2 regions of the Glutamicibacter sp. BW80 genome follow, and region 1 is predicted to be linked to the other one. Evidence: predicted binding sites of a transcription regulator. Region 1 holds the regulator's gene; the other holds the start of a gene.
What was found. The regulator HrcA, encoded in region 1, represses chaperone genes, less so after heat shock. The targets are predictions, from matches to a motif close to TTNGCACTCGNNNNNNNCGAGTGCNAA.
Positions count from the first base shown of each region.

Region 2: groL (chaperonin GroEL) is a predicted target of HrcA. The motif match lies at 4,235-4,261, and genes of this name have one in related genera.

Region 1 covers NZ_NRGV01000030.1:20,741-29,895, reverse strand. Annotated here, with positions in the region: gene lepA (translation elongation factor 4) at 1-1,675, shown strand, start outside; gene hemW (radical SAM family heme chaperone HemW) at 1,676-2,905, shown strand; gene CIK76_RS06755 (DUF4870 domain-containing protein) at 2,923-3,324, opposite strand; gene CIK76_RS06750 (DUF3097 domain-containing protein) at 3,416-4,285, opposite strand; gene hrcA (heat-inducible transcriptional repressor HrcA) at 4,411-5,424, shown strand; gene dnaJ (molecular chaperone DnaJ) at 5,476-6,600, shown strand; gene CIK76_RS06735 (16S rRNA (uracil(1498)-N(3))-methyltransferase) at 6,603-7,376, shown strand; gene CIK76_RS06730 (GerMN domain-containing protein) at 7,458-8,270, opposite strand; gene CIK76_RS06725 (PhoH family protein) at 8,669-9,155, shown strand, end outside.
Region 2 covers NZ_NRGV01000075.1:143,647-150,652, reverse strand. Annotated here, with positions in the region: gene CIK76_RS18560 (LLM class flavin-dependent oxidoreductase) at 1-440, opposite strand, end outside; gene CIK76_RS18555 (threonine/serine exporter family protein) at 639-2,309, shown strand; gene CIK76_RS18550 (uracil-DNA glycosylase) at 2,306-3,079, opposite strand; gene CIK76_RS18545 (DUF3263 domain-containing protein) at 3,234-3,524, shown strand; gene CIK76_RS18540 (LytR C-terminal domain-containing protein) at 3,570-4,172, shown strand; gene groL (chaperonin GroEL) at 4,462-6,099, shown strand; gene CIK76_RS18530 (DUF4031 domain-containing protein) at 6,215-7,006, opposite strand, start outside.

The DNA.
Region 1 (9,155 bases):
CCGCATGGATATCGAACGTGAACGCGGTATCACCATCAAGTCCCAGGCTGTCCGTATGCCTTGGGAAGTCGATGGCGTGACCTACGCGCTGAACATGATCGACACGCCTGGCCACGTCGACTTCACCTATGAGGTTTCCCGTTCCCTGGCGGCCTGTGAAGGCGCGGTCCTGCTCGTTGACGCAGCACAGGGCATCGAAGCACAGACCCTGGCGAACCTCTACCTGGCCATCGAGAGCGATCTGAACATCATTCCGGTGCTCAACAAGATCGATCTGCCAAACGCGCAGCCGGAGAAGTATGCCGAAGAGCTGGCAAACCTCATCGGTTGCGATCCCGATGACGTCTTGAAGGTTTCAGGTAAGACCGGCCAAGGCGTTGAGGCTCTCCTGGATGAGGTCATCAAGCAGCTTCCGCCGCCCGTTGGCGTGGCCGATGCTCCTGCACGGGCCATGATCTTCGACTCCGTCTATGACACCTACCGCGGTGTGGTCACCTACGTTCGTGTCGTCGACGGCATGTTGCGTCCGCGCGAACGCGTCCAGATGATGTCCACCGGCAGCACGCACGAACTGCTCGAAATTGGCGTCTCCGCCCCCAACCCGGTTCCAAGTAAGGGACTGGGCGTGGGTGAGGTCGGCTACCTGATCACCGGTGTGAAGGATGTACGCCAGTCCAAGGTCGGAGACACTGTCACCAATAGCCTGAAGCCTGCCGCTGAGTCCCTCGGCGGATACGAAGATCCGAAGCCGATGGTGTTCTCGGGACTTTACCCGATGGACGGTACTGATTACCCGGCGCTGCGCGATGCTTTGGATAAGCTTCAGCTCAACGACGCCGCCCTGGTGTACGAGCCAGAGACTTCCGTCGCTTTGGGCTTCGGGTTCCGCGTTGGCTTCTTGGGGCTCTTGCACCTGGAAATCACCCGTGAGCGTTTGGAGGCCGAGTTCAACCTCGACCTGATTTCTACCGCTCCGAACGTGGTCTATGAGGTCATGGGCGAAGACAAGCAGTTGACCACCGTGACCAACCCCTCGGAGTTCCCCGAAGGCAAGATCCTCGAGGTTCACGAACCACTGGTCTCGGCAACTATTCTCGCTCCATCCGAATTCATCGGCTCGGTCATGGAATTGTGCCAGGGACGTCGCGGCACCTTGCGCGGTATGGATTACCTCAGCGAAGAACGCGTAGAAATGCGCTACACGCTGCCGCTGGCCGAGATCGTTTTCGATTTCTTCGACCATCTGAAGTCACGTACGCGTGGTTACGCATCCTTGGACTGGAAGGCCGACGGAAGTCAGGTTGCAGACCTGGTCAAGGTCGATATTCTACTGCAGGGTGAGCAGGTGGACGCGTTTAGCGCGATCACCCACCGCGACAAGGCGTACTCATACGGCGTGATGATGACCGGCAAGCTGCGTGAACTGATTCCACGCCAGCAGTTCGAGGTGCCGATTCAGGCTGCCATCGGTTCGCGCATCATCGCCCGCGAGTCCATTCGCGCCATCCGCAAGGATGTGCTGGCCAAGTGCTATGGCGGCGATATCAGCCGCAAGCGCAAGCTGCTGGAAAAGCAGAAGGCCGGTAAGAAGCGAATGAAGATGGTCGGCCGCGTGGAGGTTCCCCAGGAAGCCTTCATCGCCGCGTTGTCCACCGGCGAAGAGAAAAAGAAGTAAATGCCCTCAGTTTTGCCTGATGGCGATCCGGCTCCGGCCGATGGTCTGCTCCCCGCATTGTGTTCACACAATGCGCAGGAGCGGACCATGTCCTTTTATGTACATATTCCGTTCTGCACGGTGCGCTGCGGATACTGCGACTTCAACACCTACACCGCAAAGGAACTTGGTTCCGGGGCGAGCCAAGCCAGCTATGCGGCCACCGTCAGCCAGGAAATCAGCTTCGCTCGGCAAGTGATGGACAAATCTGGCTTGCCGCATCGTGAAATCGAGACCGTGTTCTTCGGTGGCGGCACCCCGACCCTACTGCCAGCCAGCGACCTGGTGTCGGTTTTGGCACGCATCAACAGCGAATTCGGGCTGAAGCCCGGCGCCGAGGTCACTACCGAGGCGAACCCGGATTCGGTGACCCGTGAAAGCCTGCAAGAGCTCAAGGACGGCGGGTTCACCCGCGTGTCCTTTGGCATGCAGTCGGCGGTGCCACATGTGCTGGCGGTGCTGGAGCGAACCCACGATCCCAAGGGCGTGCCGCAGGTGGTCCGCTGGGCTCGCGAAGTGGGTCTCCAGGTGAGCGTCGATCTGATCTATGGGACTCCGGGGGAGTCCTTGGAGGATTGGCGCACCAGCGTGGAAGCGGCTTTGAGCTATGAACCGGATCACATTTCGGCCTACGCGCTGATTATTGAAGAGGGCACCAAGCTTGCGGCGCAGATTCGCCGCGGACAGGTACCGAACATCGACGATGACGATCATGCCGAAAAGTATCAGCTGGCCGATGAAATGTTCGCGGCCGCGGGCTTCCGCTGGTATGAAGTTAGCAACTGGGCCAAGGGCGAAGGGCATGCTTGCCGGCATAACGTTGCCTACTGGCAAGGCGGAGACTGGTGGGGCGCCGGACCGGGTGCCCATTCGCATGTTGGTGGCCTGCGCTGGTGGAATGTGAAGCATCCTTCGGCCTACCAGCAGCGGATCGACGGCGGGATTTCCCCGGGCCACGGCCGCGAGTTCCCCGATGCCGAGGCAGTCAAACTGGAGCGCACGATGCTGCTGACCCGGTTGGGCAGCGGCATGCCGATCGCCGAATTGGATGAGCATGGCCGTCGGGCAGTTGCCGGACTCATTGCCGACGAGCTGATCGAACCGCAGTCGGCCTTTGCCGGAACGATCGTGTTAACGCAACGAGGTCGGCTCCTGGCCGACCTTGTAGTGCGGGAACTGTTGGACTTCTAAAGTTTCAGCAAGGATTGTTACTTCATTAGCCGCAGGTTGAATGCGTAGCGGTATGGGCGTCCCTTGTTAGCCTGGATGGCTGCACGGGCGCCCATCAGCGTCATATAGACCCAAAGCGCCACGGTGGCTACCGCGAACGCCCAGCCAAACCCGGGAACCAGGGTGAGCACGTTCAGCACGATGGCCAAAATGGTCAGCGGAAACGTGAAGTTGAAGGCTTCTTTCGACTCCTGCGAGGTAAAAGGTCCACGGTCGCGGTACACGGCGAAGATGATGGCCGCGGGAATGCATCCCAGTACCGCGCCGAAATGCGACATCATGGCCCATTGGCGATCCTCGGAAGGAGTCAAGGGCAAAGCCGAGACCTTGGAACCTTCGAAACGTGAATTTTCCGGCGGTACGGTCTTGCGTGCAGTCACGTGGCGCTTCCTTGTTTAGCAGTGGGTGGTCGATCTGATTCTATCGAGGATCTAGCGACGCAGAGTACAACCCGCCCTAAAAATCCAACTATTAGTCAATCGTTAGGAAACCGTAATCTTCGCTGGTTAGAAAATCGATGAGCTCCTCGACCTTACCCAGCAGCTGCGGTTCAAGCTGTGCGTAGTGGTCAACTCGGGAAAGGATGCGCTGCCAACCCAGCCCGATGTCCTCGGCAGTTGAATGCGGCCAGCCGAACGCGCGTAATATTCCGGTTTTCCAATCCGTTCCACGGGGGATCACCGGCCACTTCTCAATATTAAGTGCTGCCGGTTTCACCGCCTGCCACACGTCGACATACGGATGACCAAGAATCAGGACATGATTCGCCGCACCGGGAACCGCCATCGCTTCCTTCACGATACGTTCTTCCTTGGTGCCCGCAATCAGGTGGTCAACCAAGATCCCCAGACGCCGTTCGGGCGAGGGATTGAAAGCGCGAATGGCGCCGGCAAGATCGTCGACGCCATGCAGAGGCTCAACGACGATGCCTTCCACGCGCAGGTCATGGCCCCAGACTTTCTCCACTAGTTCGGCATCGTGCTTGCCTTCGACCCAGATCCGGCTGGCGCGTGCCTCGCGGGCCTTCAAACCGGTGACCGCCCGGGAACCGGAAGCTGAAACCATGTTCTTTGGCGCCAATGCCTTGGCTTGTGGCTCAACGATCTCCACCGGCTCGCCTTCGAGCAGGAAGCCGAAGCCCGCTTGGAAAGAGCGGGTCTTGCCCCGCCGGTCTTCTAAAACGATCACCCGCATTCCTCCGGACTTCTCGGTACGCACCACTTCGCCGACCCAACCGCTGTCCACGTCTTCGAGTAGTAGGCCCATTGATATCGGAACTTGACGCAGTTTTTTCGGTGCAGGTGCACTGAGGTCGTGGGCTCCCCAGGAGTAATTGGTCACGTACTGCCTTTCGCTGTGATCGAATACGCTCGAAATCCAATGCTAGCAACCGATGTAGGTATTAGACTTGGCACTTGATAGGTTAGAGTGCCAAATCCTTGCCGGAGTTCATAGGAGGTGTTGACGTGAGCGAGTTTCGACGTCTGGACGTTTTACGCGCCATTGTGGAGGACTACGTCCAGTCGCATGAACCGGTAGGTTCAAAGGCTTTGCTTGATCGGCATAACCTGGGAGTTTCTGCTGCCACGATTCGCAATGATATGGCCTTGCTGGAAGAAGAGGGGCTCATCGCTGCCCCGCACACCTCCTCGGGAAGAATACCCACGGAAAAAGGCTATCGCCGATTCGTTGACCAGATCGGCGAGCTTAAGCCGTTGTCTCGGGCGGAGCGCGAGGCCATCAACAAAATCTTGGATAATTCCCAGGATTTAGATGAAGTCTTGCATAGCACCGTGCGCTTGCTGGCACGTTTGACGAATCAGGTGGCGTTGATCCAGGTGCCGCACTATGACACCGCATCGCTGCGCAATCTGGACCTAGTCGGACTTGGCTCATCCCAGGTATTGATGGTCATGATTGCCTCCAATGGCACCGTCGACCAGCGGATGATCGGCACTTCCAGGGCGTATAGCGACGACGAACTGCAGGGTATGAAGCAAGGCGTGCTCAAGGCCTTTGGCGGTCGGCAGTTGGCAGATCTCGTAGGTTCGCTGACCACCGAATCAATTCCGCTCCAGCTTCTGGAAGATACGCTGTTCATGACGGTGCTCGGTTCCTTGCAGGAGATGGCACGTGCGGCTAACACCCAGCGCATCGTGATGGCGGGGACCGCGAACCTTGCCCGTTCGGTGGGAGATTTCCCGCTGACGCTCACCCCGGTGCTCGAAGCGCTTGAAGAGCAGGTGGTGCTGCTGAAGCTGTTCTCCGAGTTGGAAGCGGACTCTCGGGGCGTGGCGGTAGCCATTGGCACCGAGCACCATTACGGGCAGCTTTCCGACGCAACGGTCATCGCGACAACCTATGGCTCGGACACCAGGAACAAGCTTGGAGTGCTCGGTCCGACGCGGATGAATTATCCAACCTCCATGTCTTCGGTCCGGGCGGTTGCCCGTTACCTGTCAAAGATTTTGACGAACTAGTTTCGTCAGCAACAACGTTTTATATTTTTACGAAAGGACACGGCGAATATCGTGAGCTCGCATTACGAGACGCTGGGTGTTGCCCAGGACGCGACCCCGCAGGAAATCAAGAGCGCCTACCGCAAGCTGGCGCGCAAGCTGCACCCCGATGTCAACCCAGGCGAGGGGGCAGCCGAGCAGTTCAAGCTCGTCACACGAGCCTACGAAGTCCTTTCCGACGAAAAGAAGCGCGCCAACTTCGACGCCACCGGCGACCTGAACGGCAACGGCCAGCAGGGATTCGGCGGCGGAGGCCAGAACTTCGGTGGCTTCGGCGACATCTTCGAACAGTTCTTCGGCGGCGGGCAAGCCCAAGGGCCGGCCTCGCGCACGCAGGCCGGCCGCGACGCGCTGATCACCATCACCATCGATTTGGTCGACGCTGTCAAGGGCACCGTATACCCGCTCGAGATGGAAACGGCCGTCACCTGCAAGGTCTGTGAAGGCTCTTGCTGCCGGCCCGGCACCAGCCCGGTTACCTGCGAAACCTGCCGCGGTGCGGGCCAGATCCAGCGTCCGGTGCGTTCCTTCCTCGGCCAGATGATGACCGTGGAAACTTGCCCGGCCTGCCGTGGCTTTGGCACGACCATTCCGGATCCATGCAATGAATGCAATGGCGAGGGACGCGTGCGCGAGCACGTCTCGAAGTCGCTGAACATTCCGGCCGGTGTCGATGCCGGCACTCGTATCCAGCTGCGCGGACAGGGCGAAGCCGGTCCCGGCGGTGGCCCGAACGGAAACCTCTTCGTCGAAATCGACGTACGCCGCCACAAGGTCTTCGAACGCGCGCAGACCGACTTGCACGCGAAGATGGCCATCCCAATGACCGGCGCCGCCCTCGGTTGCGAGCTGAAGCTGGAAACCTTCGATGGTGAACAGCAGATCACCGTGGAATCGGGCGCCCAGGACGGGGACACCATCACTCTGCCAGGGCTGGGTGTGCCGCGCCTGCGCGGTGGCAAGCGTGGCGACATCGTGGTGCACCTGCAGGTGGAGACTCCGACGAAGCTGGACGCCGCACAGCGTGAGCTGCTCGAGCAGCTGGCGGCATTGCGTGGCGAAGAGATGACCGCCGGCCGCGTCGAACAGTCCGGTGGAATGTTCTCGCGACTGCGTGACAAGTTGAACCAACGCTGAGCATGAGCAATCACAGCTTCGTGATCGACGCTCAGCAAGCAGCTGAGGCCATGGTGGGGGACAGCTTGGAGCTCACCGGGCCCGAGGCCCACCATGCGGTTGCGGTCAAGCGTGTGGCGCCCGGCGAGGAGCTGGACTTGCTCGACGGCACCGGGCTCCGGTTGCGAGTCAAGGTCAGTGCCGCGGCCAAGGACCTGCTCAGCGTGACCGTGGTGGAACGCATCGAAGAAGCGCCGCCGGTCCACCCGGTCGGCCTGGTGCAGGCGCTGGCCAAGGGCGACCGGGATCTACAGGCCGTGGAATCGGCGGTGGAACTGGGAATTTTCACGGTCCGCCCCTGGCAGGCCGATCGATCGATTGTGCGTTGGAATGGGCCGAAGGCCGAAAAGGCCTTAGCTAAATGGCGTTCGCAGGTGCGTTCGGCACAGAAGCAGTCACGCCGCGCCTTCGAACCAAAGGTCTTGGACCCGCTCGGGTCCAAGGCTCTGGCCGGACAGATCGCGCAGCTTGCTGCCCAGGGCGAGCTGGTTCTGATCCTGCATGAATCAGCTAAATGCTCGGTGGCCGAGGAAACCCGGTCGTGGCTCGATTCGGCCCCGGCGCATGCGGGGGTGACGTTGGTAGTGGGCCCCGAAGGCGGGATCAGCGACGCGGAGCTCGATCAGTTTGTCGGCGCCGGAGCCAAGGCCGCGCTCTTAGGCGAGCACGTGCTACGCGCTTCGACGGCCGGGCCGGCAGCCCTCGTTCTGGTTCGGCATCTGCTCGGAGAACTGTAGCCGCCGAAAGGTTCAGCAATTAAGAAGTTCCGCAGGCCGACGGCCTGCGGAACTTTTTAATTGGTAGCGAATATTCGCAGCCTATTTAATGGTGAACTCGCTGGATACCGAGGCGATCTTTTCTTCGGATCCGGATTCCCTGCCCCAGAAGGTGAGTTTGTAGGCGCCTACGCTCAGCTGCTTGGTGAAATCAAAGGAGCCATCGGGATTGACCTTATCTTCCGGGATTGGCTTCTCGGCGGTGAGCACGGTGAGCTTTCCCGACTTGTCCTTGCTCTCCAAGCTGTAATAGATGCCGTCGCTGAACTTCGAGGCGCGAGCATTGAACTGGATCTGACCGGCCTTGCGGGTCGACCCGTATTGCGGGTCGATAATCCAAATCGGGGCCATGAATGAGGCATCGCGGTCGTAGGAGTCCGCCAGTCGCAAGTCGCCGAAGACCGTGGCGTTGGCCCGGCCGTCAACCAGAATTCTCACTTTCGGTGGCAGCGAGCCAACGAGGAGGCCTGCGTTGGACGCGGCGGCGGTGGCGGTGAACACCAGCTGCTGAATTGTGCGTTCGGAAAGGCCACGATCAAGCTTTGCACCGAAGACCTTCTCCGGTAGGTCCAGGGTGATCACATTGTCCTGGTTCATGGACACGCCAACTTCACCCGAAGGCTTCAGATGCGTGTACCACTCGGCATTGGCCGGCTTTTCGTTGAGCAGGTAGGAGATTGAATCGCCGATCGGCTCGCCAGTGGCGTTTTTTGTGGCGTACTCGCGGTAGAGGAAAACCCCGAGGTCCATATTTTCAAGCCAGTAGATCGGGAGCCTGTCGATCGGGGAATGGTGCTCCACCGAATCGTTGGCAGGAGGCAGTCCCACGGTACCCGCGGCAGTACTGATCGGCATTTCGTGGGATTCTTCGCGCGAGGCAAGACCGCAGCCAGCTGCTACGACGAGAGTTAAACAGACTCCGGTGACGGTTACCCGCTTGGAGATCAACCTCGTAATTCTTCCTTGCACTACTTACCAATCCGTTGATTATTCACTTGACACCTTGCTGTAAACCAGCTCTGGCGCTCAAATAGTTTGGCACATGATGGCGCCCGGGATCGCCAAAAAGGAGTCTAACGAAGGATTCGTAACCAAATCTATACCTTTACCACCACAGATGCTTTAGAATCACTTCAGATTTTTGTGCTCTAGCTACCTGCGAAATTATCCCCTAAGCGTGCTGAACTAGATAGACTGTAGGGGACAAGAACAATAATCATTGCCAAGCTCAGCAAAGGGGCACTAAGCACTGCATGCAGGTTGAACAGAACAAGATGCCGGTCGAATCCGGCCCCGCGTCATTGACGATCACCTTCGACACTCCCGAACTCATGGTTGCCACGCTGGGTCCAAGCGATGAATTGTTGCGCATTCTGACCGGCGCCTACCCGCTGGTGCAGTTTCGCCCCAATGGCGCTTCCTTGACCCTGGTTGGCGAGCCCGTGCAGGTGCGCAAGGCTCAGCGTGTGACCGAAGAGGCCCGTGCACTTGCCAGCCGCGGCTCCCGGATGAGCGCAGACACCATTGAGCAGATCATCAAGATGCTCTCCGCCGGTGGTGCCGATGCGCCCACCGACGTCCTCGGGCTGAAGATTCTCTCCGGACGGGGACGCGCGATCCGGCCGAAAACGCTGAATCAGAAAAGCTATGTCGACGCCATCGAAGACAACACGGTGACCTTCGGCGTGGGTCCTGCCGGTACCGGCAAAACTTTCCTGGCCATGGCTATGGCCGTGGCAG
Region 2 (7,006 bases), on a different contig from region 1:
TCGAGTTTTTCTTCGAAGAGAGACTCATAGTCCTCGAGGTTGAGCCCAAACAACGGGAAGGACTCGATGAAGGATCCGCGTCCGGCGATAATTTCGGCACGTCCCTGCGCGATGGCATCGAGCGTTGCGAAGCGCTCGTACACCCGAACCGGGTCATCGCTGGAGAGCACCGTTACCGCGGTACCGAGGCGGATCTTGTCGGTGACTTGCGCCAGCGCCGCGAGAATTATTTCCGGCGACGATACAGCATAATCGTCTCGGTGATGTTCACCAACGCCGAAGAAATCAAGGCCAACTTCTTCGGCCTTCTGCCCTTCGACGATGACGTTGCGAATAACCTGAGCGTGCGATAACTGCTTGCCCTGCTGGTCTTCGGAGAGATCCCCGAAAGTTTCAACACCAATTTCAGGCCGGAGGCTTGTTTGACCGATGGAACTCACAATGATCCTCTTCTCTTAGATTTCCATGCAATTGCATCTAAATGGGTAACCAGTCCACCGATAAATTTATTTCCGACAGCAAAAATGCCAGATGTGTTCAGGGATACTCGGCCTATTTTGATTCCATTCTCCCGCTTTACTTGCCGTGGTTGTATCGTGAGGATGACGAATAGAACAAGAGCCTAGGGGGAGTGATTCGTGGCGCAGCAAGACCATGGTGAGAAGCACGCGGATTCGAAAAATCCAGGAGAAGATCCTTCGCCATTGGCCGGGTCGCTACCTCGTATTTCGACGAGTGAAATCAACATGGGGCACCTTCCCGAGACGGCGTCTTTTGAGACGACCATGGCCTCCGAGCTACCGCTAAATACCGCGGTAAGTGCGAGCGTTGCGTCAGCGGACGTGGCGGATATCGAGTCGCGTACCGGCCAGGTCTACACCTCTGATGACGGCATTACACTGATGCCTACACGGGCCAACCCGGTGGCTCGCCGTTTGCTGGCAAAAATGTGGATCTCGGATACGCCGCCGACTGAGGCGCTGAAGGTCGTTGACCGATTGCGCGGCACCCCCTACGCGAACCCTAGGGTCAACGTCGATCAAGATGCTTCGGCGCGGCGAACCATGGAGTTTGCGCTGGACCTTGGCGAAACGCTGATTCGCTATGGGGCTGGTGCTTTGGAAGTGGAAACCAGCATCATCGCGGTGACCGCAGCCCTAGGGCTTAGCCACCTAGACGTGGATATCACCAATCAATCGTTGCACCTGAACTACAGCCCGCCAGAAGCTGAGAGCTACTCTATCCTGCGCGTGGTGCGTTCGTACACTACGAACTACGCGGGCATGGTGATGGTGCACGAGCTGGTTTCGGACATCATCGCTGGTGGTGTTTCGCGGACCGAATCTGCCAAGCGGCTTAAAAGGATCACACGGAAGCCGAAGCCTTTCCCGCGTTGGTTCGTTGCGGTTGGCCAATCGGTTTTCGCCGCCGCCTTCGTCCTGTTCATCGGCGGTTCATGGCTCGGTGCACTCGTCGCGATGGCTTCGTCCTGGCTGATCTCGCAGATAGGCCGGTATGGATCCCGATGGCGGGTCCCAGAGTTCTTCACCGTGGCGACCTCGACTTTTACCGTCACCGGAATAGCCTTGCTTAGCCATCAGGTCCACGCACCATTGGATCCGGCGTTGGTAGTCTCTGGTGGCATCTTGCTTCTGCTGCCTTCTGGCAGATTTGTTTCGGCGCTGCAAGACGCAATCAATGGCTTTCCGGTCACCGCGGTCGGACGTCTATTTTCCGCTGGGTTGACCTATACGGCAATACTTTCCGGGATCTCCGCGGCGTTGGTGGTTTCATCCGTATTGGGCGGGGACAAGGTGGATGTCCATAAAATCGTCGCCACCGATTATCCGACATGGATGCTGATCGCCTTGGTAGCAGTCGCCATTCTGGCCGGTTCGGTCACCGAGCAGACCGCACAGCGCTTGTTGCTTCCTACCGCGTTGATCGCGGTCGGCGGCTATCTGGTGCTGCTCTTGGCGGAGCAGGTCGGGCTTGGCGCTCGGGCAACGCCAGCGGTGGTGTCCACGGCCATTGGCTTCGCTGCGCGCTTCCTGGCGGACAAGCTGAATTCACCTCAGCTCGTGATCGCAGCCCCCGCGGTCATGTTCATGCTGCCTGGCCTGATGATCTTCCGGGCCATGTACGGCATCGTTTTCGAGGTGGATGAAATGTTCGCCGGCCTGGTGGAAATGTTCAACGCGTTTGCAATCATGCTGTCCATCGCCGGTGGTGTGGTCTTCGGCGACACACTGTGCCGTCCGCTGACCTCCAACGCACGGCGCGAACGCCGACGCATCCGCCGCCGCTAGCCGGCCGGCAGTTTCCATTCAATAGGCGCCTGGCCGATTTCGGCCAGGCGCCTATTGATTTGCGAAAAATGCTTTGACCCAAAGAATCCACGTGAAGCGGACAACGGGGAAGGATGAGCGCTGCGAAGCTGGGGCATATTGTTCATCAGGGTACCAAGCTTCTGTGCGTGGGCACCCCACAGAACAGCCACCACCGGCACCTTGCGGGCATTGAGCGTAGCGATAATCGCTTCAACTACCGGTGCCCAGCCAAGCTTCTGGTGACTGCCGGCGTTAGACGCAGTCACAGAGAGAACCTGATTGAGCAGCATGACCCCTTGCTCATGCCAGGCGCCGAGGTCTGGATGCCCAGCTTCGGGCACGCCAAGATCTACGAACAGCTCCTTGTAAATGTTGCGCAAGCTACGCGGCAGGGGGCGCACGTTCTTCGCTGCGGCGAAGGCCAAGCCATTCGCCTGTCCGGGCGTCGGATAGGGGTCTTGACCCATGATCAGGACTTTGATCTCGGCTACGGGTAGCGATAGTGCGCGCAACATCACCTCTGGGGCCGGGAGTATCTGCTCGCCAGCCTGTGAGCGTGCCGCCAACTTACGTGCGATTTCCTGCAACACGCCATCGAGCGGTTCCAAAGTGGAAACCCAATCCGCGGCGATAAACCCGCGACTTGCCAGCGATTTTGCACCAAAGAAGAAGGGGAAGTCTTCGGTGGAATATGCCGGCGGCGCGGTAGGCTCGGGAGCGTCGAAAAGGGCGGGCTGCTCGTTGTTCATGGCAACCATTCTGCCGGTTTTCCGGCGCGGTTGTGCCGTGTTACACGGCACGGCGTTGGTTGATTGGTTAGAATATCGGTGGTGTGTCCACCACGCGTGGATAAATATGCATGAATAAACCCGACTTTTCGAAGTTCTAGGATGAGGTGAACGTATGGCTGGCAATGAGGTTTTAGTGGATTTCGTGATGAACCCCGATTCCGAGCTGGACGAGCGTTCGCAACAGATCTTGAACATGGAGAAGCTGTGGTGGAAGTATGCCGGAGCCAAGGAACAAGCTATTACCAAGCAGTTCTCTATCTCGCCGACAAACTACTATCAGCTACTCAACCAGCTGATCGACACGGATGCGGCGATGGCCTATGACCCAATGCTGGTAAAGCGGTTGCGTAGACTTCGATCTACTAAGCGTCGTGTGAGCGGTACCGTCGGCGGGGAACGCTAAGTTCATAGCCGGCCTCGGCCAGCCAGACCTCGAGCAAGGACAAGAATGACCAACTACCCACGTGACGAATTCGATCGCGTTCCGGAGTTTAGTACCCGCGTTGGGTCGCATCACGCCCACGGCTGGGCGCAGTCTGCCGCCGCCAAGGGCAAGGACAGCAAGCTTCGTTGGGTAGTTCTGTCCGCGATTGCGGTGTTGTTGATTGGTGGTGCCGGATTCTTCTTTGGTCCAGGCGTTGCCGATCGTCTAGCAGGGTCCGAACCGAGGCAAACCTCGGCACCGGCGGAGAGCGAAGGCTCTTCTGACCAAAGCGAAGCCGCATCCGAAAGCGCAACTCCGTCTAGCACCATCGATGACGCTGACGTGTTGTACGGACAACTCATCGGCGTGTACAACGGCGCAAGTATTGCAGGAGCTGCAGGGGCAGGCGAAGAATTGCTTGCCGAGGCTGATTTCACGAATATCGTGACGGATAATTGGACCCGAGACGCCGAGACCTCGACGGTGTATTACATGTCCGAGGCCTACCGGACCACCGCGGAAAAAGCCGCCGAAGTCTTGAACATCGATGAGGTTCTGCAGACCCGGAACATCCCCAACCGAGTTTCGGTCGTCCTTGGCGCTGACGATACGTTGAACTCGAAGTAATAATTAGCTTCGCTCACAGCCGATCAGCTTGCACTCGCCATGCGAGAGTGCCAATATTTGTATTAGCACTCATGCGTTACGACTGCTAATGCCGATCGGTTGTTCGTTTTAGAATCGAACCCTTTCGTCTCGGCGGTTGCTCAACGCACGGAGCGTGAAGAATACCTCAGATAGCGAGAGCTAATCCGAATTGTCGGCCCGATGCCGGCAACGGTGTGCTCGTCCGTCGCGGGCGCTGTCTGTCGGTTGCATTTTCGCAAAATCGTCCCCGAAAGGACCGAAAGCCACTATGGCCAAGATGATTGCATTTGACGAGGAAGCACGCCGCGGACTTGAGCGCGGCCTGAACATTCTGGCGGACGCCGTTAAGGTGACCTTGGGCCCACGCGGCCGCAACGTTGTTTTGGAGAAGAAGTGGGGCGCACCCACTATCACCAACGACGGTGTGTCCATCGCCAAGGAAATCGAGCTCGAGGATCCATACGAGAAGATCGGTGCCGAGCTCGTCAAGGAAGTTGCCAAGAAGACTGACGACGTCGCCGGTGACGGTACCACCACCGCTACCGTGCTCGCTCAGGCTCTGGTCAAGGAAGGCCTGCGCAACGTTGCTGCCGGCGCCGACCCAATCGCGCTACGCCGCGGCATCGACAAGGCTGTAGAAGCCGTCACCGCCGAGCTGTTCACCGCTGCTAAGAAGATCGAATCCAAGGAGCAGATCGCTGCTACCGCTTCGATCTCCGCTGGCGATCCAGAAATCGGCGCACTGATCGCCGAAGCACTGGACAAGGTTGGCGAGCAGGGCGTTATCACCGTAGAAGAGTCCAACACCTTCGGCCTTGAGCTGGAGCTGGCCGAGGGCATGCGCTTCGACAAGGGCTACATTTCCGCATACTTCGTCACCGACGCTGAGCGTCAGGAGACCGTGCTGGAAGACCCTTACATCCTGATCGTCAACTCGAAGATCTCCTCGGTCAAGGATATGGTTTCCTTGCTGGAGAAGGTCATGCAGTCGAACAAGTCGCTGCTGATCATCGCCGAAGACGTAGAGGGCGAAGCACTGGCCACCCTGATCCTGAACAAGATCCGTGGCCTGTTCAAGTCTGTAGCCGTCAAGGCTCCAGGCTTCGGCGATCGTCGCAAGGCAATGCTGACCGACATCGCACTGCTGACCGGTGGCCAGGTTGTTTCCGAGGAAATCGGCCTGTCGTTGGACACCGTTGGCCTCGAAGTTCTGGGTACCGCCCGCAAGGTCGTTATCACCAAGGACGAGACCACCATCGTTGAAGGCGGCGGCGACGCCGACGCTATCGAGGGCCGCAAGGCGCAGATCGCAGCCGAAATCAAGAACACCGATTCGGACTACGACCGCGAGAAGCTGCAGGAGCGCCACGCAAAGCTTTCCGGTGGTGTCGCTGTGCTGAAGGCCGGCGCCGCAACCGAGGTGGAGCTCAAGGAGCGCAAGCACCGCATCGAAGATGCTGTGCGTAACGCTAAGGCAGCTGTTGAAGAGGGCATCGTCGCCGGTGGTGGCGTGGCTCTGATTCAGGCAGGCGCCGCAGCATTCGCCAAGCTTGAGTTGGAAGGCGACGAAGCCACCGGCGCGAACATTGTTCGTGTTGGCATCGAAGCACCACTGAAGCAGATCGCACTGAACGCCGGCATGGAGCCAGGCGTAGTCGCCGACAAGGTCAAGGGCCTGCCAGCTGGCCACGGCCTGAACGCTGCCACCGGTCAGTACGTTGACCTGCTGGAAGCCGGCGTCAATGACCCAGTGAAGGTGACTCGTTCGGCCCTGCAGAACGCTGCATCTATCGCAGGTCTGTTCCTCACCACCGAGGCAGTCGTTGCAGATAAGCCAGCTCCTGCTGGCGCTGCCATGCCAGGTGGCGACGACATGGGTGGCATGGGCGGAATGGGCGGCTTCTAAGCTTCCGTACTTCCCAGGCACCTGTCTCGCAGGACAACCTGAACCCGAGGGCTTGCTTCACCACGAAGCAGGCCCTCGGGTCGTTAACCGGCAAGCAGAGTGCGTTTGAGCGTTCTCAGGCTTGCACGTGGAGTCGGTCAAGCTCGGCCTCAAGGTTCGCCCGTGCTTGTTTTTCCCAGCGTTCCTGAGCAGACGCGGTGCAATACAGCCGGTCTTTTCGCAGGAGCTCACGAAGAATGCTTGCTCGGCCTCGGGCAAAGTCTGCTGCCGGCACATGATCGTATTCGTCCCGGATAGCTTGGGCATAGCGTTGATAGGCCTTGGCTGGTCGTGCCAAAACCTCTAGGTCTGCGTCGCTGAGCAACGCTCCGAGCAGATCGCCTTCGGCAGGTCGATGCTCGATGGTCAGCAGAATCAATTGTTGAACCTTGGCAAGAGCCCTATCGGTAATCAGCCCATGCAAGCTGCGCGCTGCTAAGTTTGCAGAATCTTTTTCGTCCTCGGCGGTGCCATCGTAGACGGCATCATGAAACCAAGCAGCCAACTCCAATATTTGCCGATCCTGCGCCTCAACCTGTGTGCCGCAGAGCCAGTCCAATGACTCAAGGACCGCGAGCAGGTGTACTCGATCGTGATAGCGGCGGTGCTTCTGGCTCCAGCGAAGCAATAAATCCTCAGCCATGGCCCGTTGCCCGGGCAAGGTCCGCTCCCACCGTTTCAGCAATGCGGGATTGAGCCGTTCGGGGCGGAACCGGGCAGGGATCCGAAGTCCGGAATGGACTAAGGCGCGGACCAAGTCGCTACCAGAGACTTCCTGGGCTCCGGCCGCCACGAACTCTTCGTAGCGTTCCTGCGGCACATCATAGTGGTCCCTGTCGAAGGCTCTCTGCCGGATGCCCATGCGGCT